2 linked regions of the Hymenobacter tibetensis genome follow. The protein of the gene in region 2 interacts with the protein of the main gene of each other region in a pairwise test. Links are inferred from orthologs where the notes say so. Each region holds a gene or a part of one and is shown on either strand. Other genes may lie near its edges.

What was found. Proteins that work in one complex are often made in the same cells at the same time.
Region 1: the proteins of MTX78_RS01460 (region 2) and MTX78_RS02030 interact in binary tests that used the Escherichia coli proteins (3 or more experiments, as listed by UniProt). The link is inferred for Hymenobacter tibetensis from one-to-one orthologs.

The regions. Positions count from the first base shown.
Region 1 is NZ_CP094669.1:506,633-512,332, forward strand. Bases 1,623-4,610 are described here. They hold MTX78_RS02030 (NAD(P)H-hydrate dehydratase), read right to left. Parts: upstream 3,880-4,610; coding sequence 2,365-3,879; downstream 1,623-2,364. Other genes in these bases: MTX78_RS02025 (UbiA family prenyltransferase), read left to right, coding at 1,623-2,315; msrB (peptide-methionine (R)-S-oxide reductase MsrB), read left to right, coding at 4,046-4,513. Also shown: MTX78_RS02015 (inorganic diphosphatase), read left to right, coding at 1-460; MTX78_RS02020 (DUF6766 family protein), read left to right, coding at 586-1,266; more of MTX78_RS02025, read left to right, coding at 1,395-1,622; sdaAA (L-serine ammonia-lyase, iron-sulfur-dependent, subunit alpha), read left to right, coding at 4,916-5,700. UniProt on the Escherichia coli protein: Bifunctional enzyme that catalyzes the epimerization of the S- and R-forms of NAD(P)HX and the dehydration of the S-form of NAD(P)HX at the expense of ADP, which is converted to AMP.
Region 2 is NZ_CP094669.1:364,512-370,018, forward strand. What follows is about bases 2,637-5,431. They hold MTX78_RS01460 (AAA family ATPase), read right to left. Parts: upstream 4,804-5,431; coding sequence 3,469-4,803; downstream 2,637-3,468. Other genes in these bases: MTX78_RS01455 (5-methylcytosine restriction system specificity protein McrC), read right to left, coding at 2,637-3,438; MTX78_RS25245 (hypothetical protein), read right to left, coding at 4,920-5,042; MTX78_RS01465 (hypothetical protein), read right to left, coding at 5,424-5,431. Outside these bases: MTX78_RS01450 (SusC/RagA family TonB-linked outer membrane protein), read right to left, coding at 1-2,082; more of MTX78_RS01455, read right to left, coding at 2,407-2,636; more of MTX78_RS01465, read right to left, coding at 5,432-5,507. UniProt on the Escherichia coli protein: Recognizes N4- and C5-methylcytosine (and 5-hydroxy-methylcytosines) produced by a broad range of DNA methylases and appears to act against 5-methylcytosine preceded by a purine residue. Binds to DNA containing methylated cytosines; also binds to GTP.

The DNA of each region.
Region 1 (5,700 bases), 140 kb from region 2 along the record:
GCTGAAGCTGGACCGTGTGCTTTTCTCGGCCGTGCATTACCCTGCTGCGTACGGGTTCATCCCGAAAACATACTGCGACGATAACGACCCCCTCGATATCCTGGTGCTGTGCTCGGTTGACATCGTGCCCATGTGCCTCGTGGAAGCCAAGGTGATTGGCGTAATGCAGATGATTGACGGTGACGAGGAAGACGACAAGATTATTGCCGTGGCTGCCCATGACATTTCGGTGAATCACTTCAACGACATTGCCGACCTGCCGCCGCATACGCTGAATGAAATGCAGCGCTTCTTCGAAGACTACAAAGCCTTGGAGCACAAACACGTTACCGTGGAACGCTTCATGGGCCGTGAAGATGCCTACCGCATCATCGACGACAGCATCAAGCTCTATAACGAAACGTTTCCGAACGGATCCGATTCAGAGTCGGTGACGAAGTCCACGGGCGTCGAGCTGTAATCCAGCAAAGAGTAGTTGGAAGCCCTCCTCAACATCGGTTTGAGGAGGGCTTTTGCTTGGATAAGCAACCCCTACGGACGCACGCGGAAGGGCCACTTTTTACCTCACCTACACGTATGGGCTATATGCTTAACCAGCCTTCTTCCCCTGTTTTGCGCTTTCTATACGAGAACAGTTTGTTGTTGGCCGGCACGGCGCTAGTCTTGTTCTCGCTGGTGGGCCAGGCCCTTACGGGGTGGTACGACTACAACGGCGAGCTAGAGCAACTGCACCTGCTGCCTCTTACATTGCGGCAGTACCTTGGCTCGGGGCATTTTCTGGAAGCAACCTTCGAGAATTGGGAAAGTGAGTTTTTGCAGATGGGCTTGTTTGTGCTGCTGACCATTTGGCTGCGGCAGAAAGGCTCTTCGGAATCCAAGAAGCTCTATGAAACCGAAGACGTTGATGAAGACCCCGACCCCAACAAACCCGGCGCGCCTGGTCCGGTGAAGCGGGGCGGTTGGCAACTAGCACTCTACCAAAATTCCCTGACGCTTGCGTTCTTCCTGCTGTTCTTTGTTTCCGTCTGGCTGCACGCGGTGGGTGGGGCCGAAGTGTACAGCATCGAGCAACAGCAGCAAGGCAAACCAGCCGTGAAGGCCCTGGAGTACATGGGCACGTCACGGTTCTGGTTTGAGTCGTTTCAGAATTGGCAGAGTGAGTTCCTGAGCATCGTTTCCATTGTGGGGTTGTCTATTTACTTGCGTCAGAAAGGCTCGCCTCAGTCTAAGCCCGTGGATGCCAGCAACAGTGAAACCGGCAAATGAACGATGTCCGCTGACCAGCCATTTGCAACAGAAGTAGCGTATGCACCTACAGCAGCCAACGAGCCCCGCACCTCTATGTACTACAGCCCCGTACGGCGTTCTTGCGTTTCTTCCTGAAGTCTATACTCATGCCTTTGTCCTCTCCTAAAACACCGTCGGGGCCGCCTACTGCTTCCGCTATGGTGGGAGGCACCTGGTTGGCCGTATTACGGCGTTGGACGGATGCAGTGCTGTACAGCAGCATGTGGCTGGCACTAGCCGCGTTGGCGCTCACCTGGGCCACCTTTCTGTTTTGGCGGGTAGACATTCCGGTCCGATTGGCCCTCATGATTTTCACAGCCACCCTTTTTCTCTACAACATCGACAGCGTGTTGCCCTACAAGCATCGGCAGCCGGTGGTGCTTTCGGGGCGTAAGCGCTGGATGTTGGAACACCGGCGCGAACTGTTGGCGCTGGCGCTGGCTTCGCTGGCCGTAGCGGGGCTGTTGTTTTTCTTGGACGGCTGGCAGCACTTAACGCTCTTTCTAGGGCATTTGGCGGCTATTTCTTTGCTGTATTCGATGCCCGTAGTAAAGGTGCGAGGCCACTGGCGGGCCCTGCGCGACTTGCCGTTGCTGAAGGTGTTTTTGATTGGCTATGTGTGGGCTGCTATTACCGTTTGGGTGCCGGCTCTGTATTTAGACAAACCTCTTCTGGGGCCGGTGGTATTTCTGCTGTTTGCCCGGCGCTTTTTCTTTATTCTGGCCCTAGCCTTCGTCTTTGATATCCGGGACTACACTAAGGACCAGCTCACGGGCACGCGCACGTTTCCAGGCTTGTTCGGGGTTCGTGCCACCAAGTACATAGCTCTCGCCTCACTGGCGGCCGGAAGCGTGCTATTCCCAGCCGGTATAGGGTACGCACACATGCTGATTCTCGCGGTGCCCATCATCGTAGCAGCCCTTACCATTTGGTACGCCGAAGAATCACGCCCCGATTACTACTTTGCCTTGCTTACCGATGGTGTCATGATTCTGCAGTTCGTGGCAGTATATGTAGTAAGGTGGTGACGCCAATACGCTAGCGGCAGCACAGACAAAGACCCGAACACCAACCGTACTAGCGTTCTAAACCAGCCAAAGCCGGCCCGATGAAGCGCACGATGTCACTGGCAATAAGCCCGGCTTCGCCAGTTTGCTGCGCGGCAAGGTCGCCGGCGTGCCCATGGGCGAAGATACCGAGCAGGGCTGCATCGAGTGGGGAAAGACGTTGGTCGGCGCGCAAGGCTAGCAGCAGGCCCGTCAGAACGTCGCCACTGCCACCAGTGCCCATACCAGGGTTGCCGGTACTGTTGAAATAAAGCAAGCCCTCCGGAGTGCCCAATGCCGTGTAAGCGCCTTTCAACACGCAATAGCAAGTGTGGCGGCGGCAAAAGGCCCGGAGCAGTTCCAAGCGGTGATAGTCGTTGTGAGCCCGCTCGGTGAGGCGCTCAAACTCTTTTGGATGCGGAGTGAGCAGCGTGTTGGGCGGTAGCTGATCGAGCAGCTCGCGGTGGGTGCCCAGCAGGTTCAGCGCATCCGCATCAAGTATGAGTGGCAACGACGCCTCATGAGCTTGCTGTAGCAGTTGGCGCAGCACTTCCACAGTGGCAGGGTCCTGTCCCAAGCCCGGGCCAATGCCAACCGCCGCGTACGATTTCAAGTCGGGCAGCTCGGTTATAAAGTCAGAGGCTGGATCAGTCAGGGCCATGGCCTCTGGTACGGCAGTTTGCAGAATGATATACCCAACCGCGGGAGTACGCACGGTGAGCAGCCCTACGCCCCCGTGCAGACAAGCGCGTGCGGCCAACACGGCGGCTCCTATTTTGCCGAAACTACCTGCCAGTAGCAGTGCATGCCCAAAAGTGCCTTTGTGCGCAAATTTAGGCCGCTTGGGTAGGCGCCCGACCAAGAAATTAGTATCCACGAAATAGTTTTCCACAGGAGCGTTGTGGATAAACTCTTTATTGAGCCCGATAGGCAGCACCTCCCAAGTGCCTACTAATTGAGCGTTTTGAGGGAGCAGGTACGCTAGCTTGGGTAGCTCAAAACCCACTGTGTGCTGCGCCCGCACCACGGGGCTATCAGGAGGTTGTGGGGCGTCGGCAAATAAGCCAGAAGGCAAATCAATAGCGAAGACGGCGGTTTCGGACGAATTGAGGTGCTGCACCACCTCCGCTGCCAAGCCTTCCAGCGGCCGGCTCAAACCCGTACCAAACAAAGCATCCACTATAATACTTCTGGGAGCAAGCGTTGGGAATTTCTTGGAAACCAGTTCCACACAAGGCACGGCAGTAGGTAGCCGCTGGCGGTTGATGATGAAGTCAGGGGAGTGGGTAGCAGCCGGGAGCAGCCACACATGCACTGCGTAGCCGGAGAGGTGCAGCTGCCGAGCCACCGCTAGGCCGTCGCCGCCGTTGTTGCCGGGGCCGCAAAACAGGTGCACTTCACTGGCTGCGTTTTGGCTTAGGTGGTTGATCAGCCACTCACTGAAAGCCGTGGCAGCGCGCTCCATTAACTGGTCTGAGCGGATATTGGCTGCTTGAATAGTGGCTTGGTCGGCGGCACGGGTTTGTTCGGCGGAGAGGATCTTCATGATTTTTATTTACGAGCCCAACCAAGTAGTACGTAGAATACGAGTAATTATAGAAGCTGTACAGCAGTCTTCTAGCAACCCCAACAGGGCAGATATAAACTTCCGTGTTGAGGTTTGCGTTTTGCTGATAACACTTGTAGCATCAACCCGCCAAAACCAACCTTATATGCAAACCTGGAAAGACGTTATCCACTTGGCTAGCCATCCGGCTCCTGCACCACGCCGCGTAGAGAAAACGGATGCCGAGTGGAAAGCCCAACTCACCTCCGAGCAATACCACGTAACTCGCCAGCACGGCACCGAGCGCGCTTTCACCGGCGAGTACTGCGAAGCTCACGAAGCCGGCCTCTACGCCTGCATCTGCTGTGGCACTCCACTCTACGATTCGCGCACCAAGTTCGAGTCTGGTACCGGCTGGCCCAGCTTCACGCAGCCCGTCGACGAAAGCGCAATCCGGTATAAGAAGGATACCAGCTACGGCATGACCCGCGTAGAAGTGCTTTGCAACATCTGCGACGCTCACCAAGGCCACGTCTTCCCCGACGGTCCGGCCCCGAGTGGCTTGCGCTTGTGCATCAATTCGGCCAGCATCAAACTGGTGAGTGAGACCAAAGAAGCTGCCGCTACGAAGTAAGAGCAGCGCGTATTACGCGCCGTAGTTTTTTAGAGGCCGAGCAAGTTGTCGAGTAAGACACTAGCCGGCCTCTATTTCTTTGGCGCTTGATCGTATGTTGGAGTCTTGTACCCATCGGAACGACTGAGCTTACCAACGACAATGGATCGTACAGAGAACAGCTAAAAAAGTACAGTTGCTATGAGAGAACTGCATTGTTGCTGCTACACAGGAATATGACTGATTGAATAGTAGAGCGAAGCCGATAACAAACGCAGTTCTATTTGAAGTGTAACCAACCGCAGCCGAGTTTTGCGTAGGTTCAGGTGAAACAAGCCGGCAGATGCACTTTGCTGCCGCGTTGCTTGTTTCCTTGCAGCACCCCGTCTTCTCTGAAATTTCCCACGTTCTATCTTCCCCATCATGTCTTTGCTCTTCACTGATTTTGCTTCCTGGCGGGCGCACTGCGCCGCTACCGGCGAGCCGCTTTACCAGCCCGTGCTGACCTATGAAATCGAGCAAAAAGGCCGGTCGGAAGAAGAAATATGGGTGGGCTTGCAGCGTGCCTATGACGTGATGCGCGATGCCGTGCAGACCGGCCTCACCCAGGACATGACCTCCCGCTCGGGTATGATCAACAACGGCGCGAAAAAGATTGCGGCTTCTCCAGTCACTGTGTTGTCGCCGGAGTTCAAGAACCTTATCATGCGCGCTTTTGGGGCTAAAGAAGTGAATTCATGCATGGGCCGCGTGGTGGCTGCGCCTACTGCTGGCGCTTCGGGCATCTTGCCAGGTGTGCTCGTCACGCTTCAGGAGCTACACCACCTATCCGATAGAACCATTCTAGAAGGACTATTAGTAGCAGCCGGTATTGCGCTCATCATCGAGCAAAACGCCTCGTTGGCGGGAGCCGTGGGGGGATGTCAGGCGGAAACCGGCTCGGCGGCAGCCATGGGCAGTGGGGCTATTGTCTATTGCCTAGGCGGCTCCGTTGACCAGGCGTTTGCGGCCGTAGCCGTTACCATCCAGTGCATGCTCGGGTTGGTGTGCGACCCGGTGGCGGGTTTGGTGGAAGTTCCCTGCGTGGTGCGCAACGCCTCGGCGGCGGCTATTGCCTTCTCCTCGGCTCAAATTGCCATTGCCAACATCGACCCCGTTATTCCCGTCGACCAGTGTGTGGCGGCGCTTGGCGAGGTAGGCCAGAGCAT
Region 2 (5,507 bases):
GGTGGCGTTGTCGCCGTACAGGCTGTTTTCGTAGGTGAACAGCGAGGCGTAGTCGTCAACGCCTTGGCTGTTGCCCACTTCACCGTAGCTCCCTGTAAGTTTCAGGAAGTTGAATTTCTCGGCAAAGCTAGAGTTCTTCCAGAAGTCCTCCTCTGACACAATGTAGCCGAGCGAAGCGCCGTAGAAGTTACCCCACTTCTCGGCCCAAGCCGAGTAGCCGTCGCGCCGGAAGTTGAAGGATGCCAGGTACTTCTTACCGAAATCGTAGTTCAGACGACCGAAGTAGGAGAGTAAATAGTTTTCACCTTGGAAGTTACCTGCTGCCGAGATATTGGTAAACGTGCCCTGGTAGTTGGTCAGGAATGGATCAGCAATGTTGGTTCGGCTAGCACCCCAGCGCTCCGTTTCGGTATGCTGTTGTTCGCTGCCTACCAGCAACGAGAAGTTGTGCTTTTCACCAAACGTACGGTCGTATTGTGCTGTGTTCTGCCAGTTCCACCGTTTGTTAACCCGGTTGTAGTTGGCAGCTGTGCCCCCCGTCGAGAAGCCGTCGCCCCCTATGTTGGTGTTGAAAGATTTGTCTTCGAACAGGATATTGTTGATGCCGAACGTGGTACGCAAGTTCAACCCTGGAACCACTTCCCAGTTAGCATATACGCTGCCCTGAATTTCATTGCTTTCCGAAATGAAATAGTTGTTTTCCAGATCTACCAGCGGGTTGTAATAGTTGACACCCAATGCGTTGCCAGTAGTGGGGTCGATGTTGGCACCCGAGCCGATACCAGCACCACTGGTGTTGTAGGTACCGTTGGGGTTGAATGCTGCTACGTTGGGTGGCAACACCAGCGGCAAGCGGCCTAGGCCACCCGTTCCGAAAGCACCATCAGCCGTCGAGCCCGAGTTAGGCGACTGGTTACGGCCGTTGGAAATGCCTACCCGAGTGCCCAGCGAGAAGTTCTTGAACAGCTTATGGTCGAGGTTGAGGCGCGCCGATATACGCCGGAACTCGTTTTGCTCCAGCATGCCCTTCTGGTTGGTGTAGCCTACCGACGTGTAGTAGTTGGTTTTCTCGGTGCCGCCCGAAAAGTTCAAGGTGTTGGAAGTCGAGAAACCAGTCCGGTAGATGTAGTCATACCAATCCGTATCGACGTTGTTGCCGTTGGGATCTTGCTGAAGCCGGAAGCCTTCCACGTTGGTGCCTGGCTGTCCTACCGAAATGCGGTTGGCATTCAGGTTCCGAACGGCCTCGTTCTTGATGTCAACGTACTGCTCGGCATTGAGCACATCAAACAACCGCACGGGCTGCGACCAGCCTGCCCACGAATCCAAGGAAACGCGGCTTTGGCCTTTCTTACCTTTTTTGGTGGTTACCAGAATAACGCCACCTGCCGCCCGCGAACCATAAATGGCCGTGGCCGAGGCATCCTTCAGTACCTCAATGCTCTCAATGTCGCTGGGGTTAACGTTACTGAGCGGGTTGTTGGGCACGCTGCCCACCGCTGAAGTGTTGCCGGTGAAGGCCGGGATGCCGTCGATAACAAAGAGGGGTGACGAGCTAAGCGTGATGGAGTTTACGCCGCGAATCCTGATAACCGGGGCGTTGTTGAGTACCCCGTTCGGAGTGGTGATGTTCACGCCCGATGCCCGGCCTTGCAATGCCTGATCAAAGCTTTGCACTGGCTTGCTCGCAATTTCTGTTCCCTTAATAGTGGCTACCGAGCCAGTCAAATCCCGCCGTGACTGGGTGCCATATCCTACTACCACTACTTCGTCAAGACCGGTAGAGGCCGAGCCAAGCGTAGCATTAACAGTGGATTGGGTGCCTAGTGCTACTTCCTTGCTATCGAAGCCAACTGAAGAAAAAACAAGCGTGCTAGCAGAGGTAGGCACTGCCAGGCTGTAACGGCCTTCACCGTCGGTGGCAGTTCCTACGGAAGTGCCTTTTGCTACAACTGTAACGCCAGGAAGCCCTGCGCCGTCAGTGCCTAGCACCCGGCCGGTTACAGTGCGCGTTTGAGCCTGCACATCATGGCCGGCAAACGTAGCTACTGCAAGAGGCAATGAGAGTAAGATTTTTCTCATGTGTCAATTAAGAGTGAAAAAGAAGAGTGTTGCAAGGTTTTTAGAGAAGCAACTGTATTGTCAGTTTTAGCAAGTATATGTTATTGTTTCTTTAATAAAAACTACTAATACCGAATAAATTATTAAAAATTTTTAATCTAATAATACAGTGACCACACACTTACTATACTTTTTAGAGACAGTTTGAACTATGATAAGGTATATTCTGGCTTGGTAACAACGGCTGCCCTTTGTCTTGATTAAGCCCTATGTGCGAGGGTAGAAAATAGAGCCTTGCGTTAGTGAGTGCTAACCCCTACGAGTTTCTAGCGAACGACTATGAAACTAAGCAATCAACTCCAGTAAGGCGGTGGCAATGCCTTGCCAAGGCTGAGCTAGGTTCAGAGTAACGATGCGGACGGGGTAGCCGCCTAGCGTGTAGCGCACATCGAGGGCTTGTGCGGCGGCGGGGTACAGCAAAACTCCTTCTAGCGCCTGGCCCGGAGTAGTCGGCTGGTTTTGCAAGTAGGCATAAAGCTGGTAGAGGTGGGGCGAAATCAGCTTTTGCTGATCGTAGCGCGGACGCAGAGCAGCCTTATAGTATTTAGTATCGAGAATAATTTTGCGGTGGGGTGCCTCTAGCGTGGTGTCGGTAATCATGGCCGGAAGCAGATTCAGGGCCTCGGGCGTAGCAGTAGTGGCTTGCCAGCGGATAGTTTCCGATGATACTCGAAACTCCTGTTGCTCTAAGCGGTAGAAGTTGCGCACGAACTGCTCGAAGAGGCGCGCCATAAGTTGCTCATCGCGGCGGAAGTCGCGGAAGCGGAGGCGGCCGTCCGCGTTTGGTTCAGGCAAGGCGCTGTGGTACACTAGCTCACATACGTTCAGCAAGAACCCTTGCACCCCAGTGGGGCGTAGGCGGTGTACGGTGCGCAACAGGTCCGAAGAAAGCGGCAATGGAAGTAAGCCCACCGGAAACCGGCGTTGTGTTAGCTTGAATTCGTGGCGGAGAGCAGCGGGCAACGCGCGGCTGCGGCCTAGCTGCTGCAACGTGCCAAGCAGCAACTGGTTGAACGGCGTCTGGAAGCCTAATTCATCGTACACGCACTGCGCCCGACCCCGGCGCAGCAAGTCGCGGGAGAGGCTGGGGGCTAGCTGCACGCGTCCGCGCAGTTCCGGCAATTCTTCTTCCCGCTCGGCATACGCCACGCCCAAGCCTTGCCGCAACAGCCGCCGCGTGCCTAGCAGAAGCACGTGCGCCAGCAATTCCAACGGCCGATGAAAAGTGTCTGCCTCTGCCGTCAACAGCTCTTGCTGCTCCGGCAGCCGATTCCAGGCGTAGCAGAGCAGATAGTACAGGTTCTGAATCGGAATCATGCAGGGGGCGGCAGTGGGTACTACGGTGGGTTACCCTAAGAGCCGCTTCTTTTGGGCAGTTGCTTTGGCCGGCTGATCCAGCCAATAATCATCCAGCAGAGGCGCTATTTCCTGTTGCAATATCAAGCTCAGCCACGCGTCGGCGGCGGCAGGTTCGGGTGGAGGCTGGCAGAAGTAGCTATGGCCAATACAGAAATCGGGGCCAAGCTCTGGGTCATCGGCAATGGTGAGGTTGAGGTCGGTGAGGCGGTCAACGAGGCGCTGCACAACGGGGGCCGGCACCTGCTGCGCCGCCAGAAACTCTTGGAAAGGAACTCCGAATTCGGGGGCTAACTCCACAAAGGCAAAACGACGACGCAGGGCATAATCCAAGGGCGCTAGGCTACGGTCGGCCAGATTCATTGTGCAGACAACAAACACGTTGGCGGGTACGAAGAAGCGCGCATCGGTGGCGGCAGCATACGGGAGGCGCAAGGCGTGCGCAGGGCCTCGCTTATCGGCTTCCAGCAGCAAAAGCAATTCGCCGAAAATGCGGCTGACGTTGCCTCGGTTCAACTCGTCAATCAACAGGAAATAGGGGCGCTCCGGGTCTAGAGCGGCCCGCTGACAAAACTCGGGCAGCACCCCGTTCTGCAACCGAAACGAACCCTGGGTATCGGGCCGGAAACCTTGCACAAAGTCTTCGTAACTGTAGCTCGGATGAAACTGCACCAACTCTATGCGGGTGGTATCGGTGGCACCTAGCTCCAACCAAGCCAGGCGCCGGGCTAGAAAGGTTTTGCCGGTGCCAGGAGGGCCCTGTAGTATAAGGTTGCGGCGGCGGTGCAAGGCGGCCAGCGTGGCATCCAGTTGCTGTTCGGAAACAAACAGCTCTTGCAGCGCCGTAGCCCGGTCGTACGGTTGCGCGGCTGGCAGCTCATAAGCTGGGGCTGGCTCATGAACTGTGCTCGCAGGAGCCGCTGACGTATCGGTGAGGGTGTCAGGTGCCACCTGTTTGCGGCTGCGTGCAGGCTTTTCGCGGGTGATGCCCGTGTGCAGCTCCTGCATAGCATCCTGTGCGGCCACGTCGCCGTCCAGAGAAGAGTTTTCTAGGGTGGGGCGTTTGGTGGCAATGGTGAAGTCGAGCAGTTCCAGCACCTGGTTGGTTGGAGCGCCCGCCGGTAGGGGCCAGGTGGCTTCTGGTTGGTCGGTAGCTAGCCGGTAGGCTAATTGGGCCACGGCCCGCGGGGCGTAGCGCCGCCCCCGGTACACCAAGTCGTACACCGTGCTTAAGGGCATCCGAAGGCCTTCGCGGTCCATCTGGCGCAGGGCGCGGAGCACCTGCTCGCGAGTAAGCAAGCTCAGATCGGGTTCGGGTTTTGGCATGCGTTTAAAAGTACGGGTAAAACCTATTTGCCGCATGATTAGGTCCCGCCATAGCACTTTTTAAACGCAAAAAGCCCGGTTGCAGCAAGCAAACCGGGCTTCTAAAGCAGGCAGAATTACTTCTGCTGCGTGGTCTTTTTTTTGCCGTCGGGCTTATCCTTTACGGTTTCCTCGTTTTTCTTTTCCTTGCTTTTGGTAGCAGGATCGGTATGCTGCGGAGTGGTGGTGGGCTGAGCCATGGAAGTTGGGGTAACGGATGAGGTATAGCGCTGTTACGCGGAAAGCAGTCTAAGAGACGAGTTTCTCCGCGCTTTCTTCCCTGGCCAACCAAAAACCAAAGCGGTGCAGTGCCCTACGCAAGGCGCGCTAAGTGCGCGGGCTTGTCATGAAACCAGCCAAGACAACACGTGTATCGGCGAGTAGGAACGCTACTGCAAAGGTTCCGCTTACCCAGCTGCCCGTGCAGCGCTGGCTATCAGCACGGAGGTGTTTGGCAACTACGAGCATCAAACAACTTGGAGCCTAGCTTTCATGCACAAATCAAGAGGCTTACAACAGCGTGTTGTAAGCCTCTCGAGCTAGCTAAATAAGAATACAATGTTATAGAATAATGGGGTCTGTTAGGACTCGATAATCACGTCAACGCGTACGTTCAGAGGGCTGCCGAATGCTACATTCAGACGAATGAAAACGCCACCATTGTA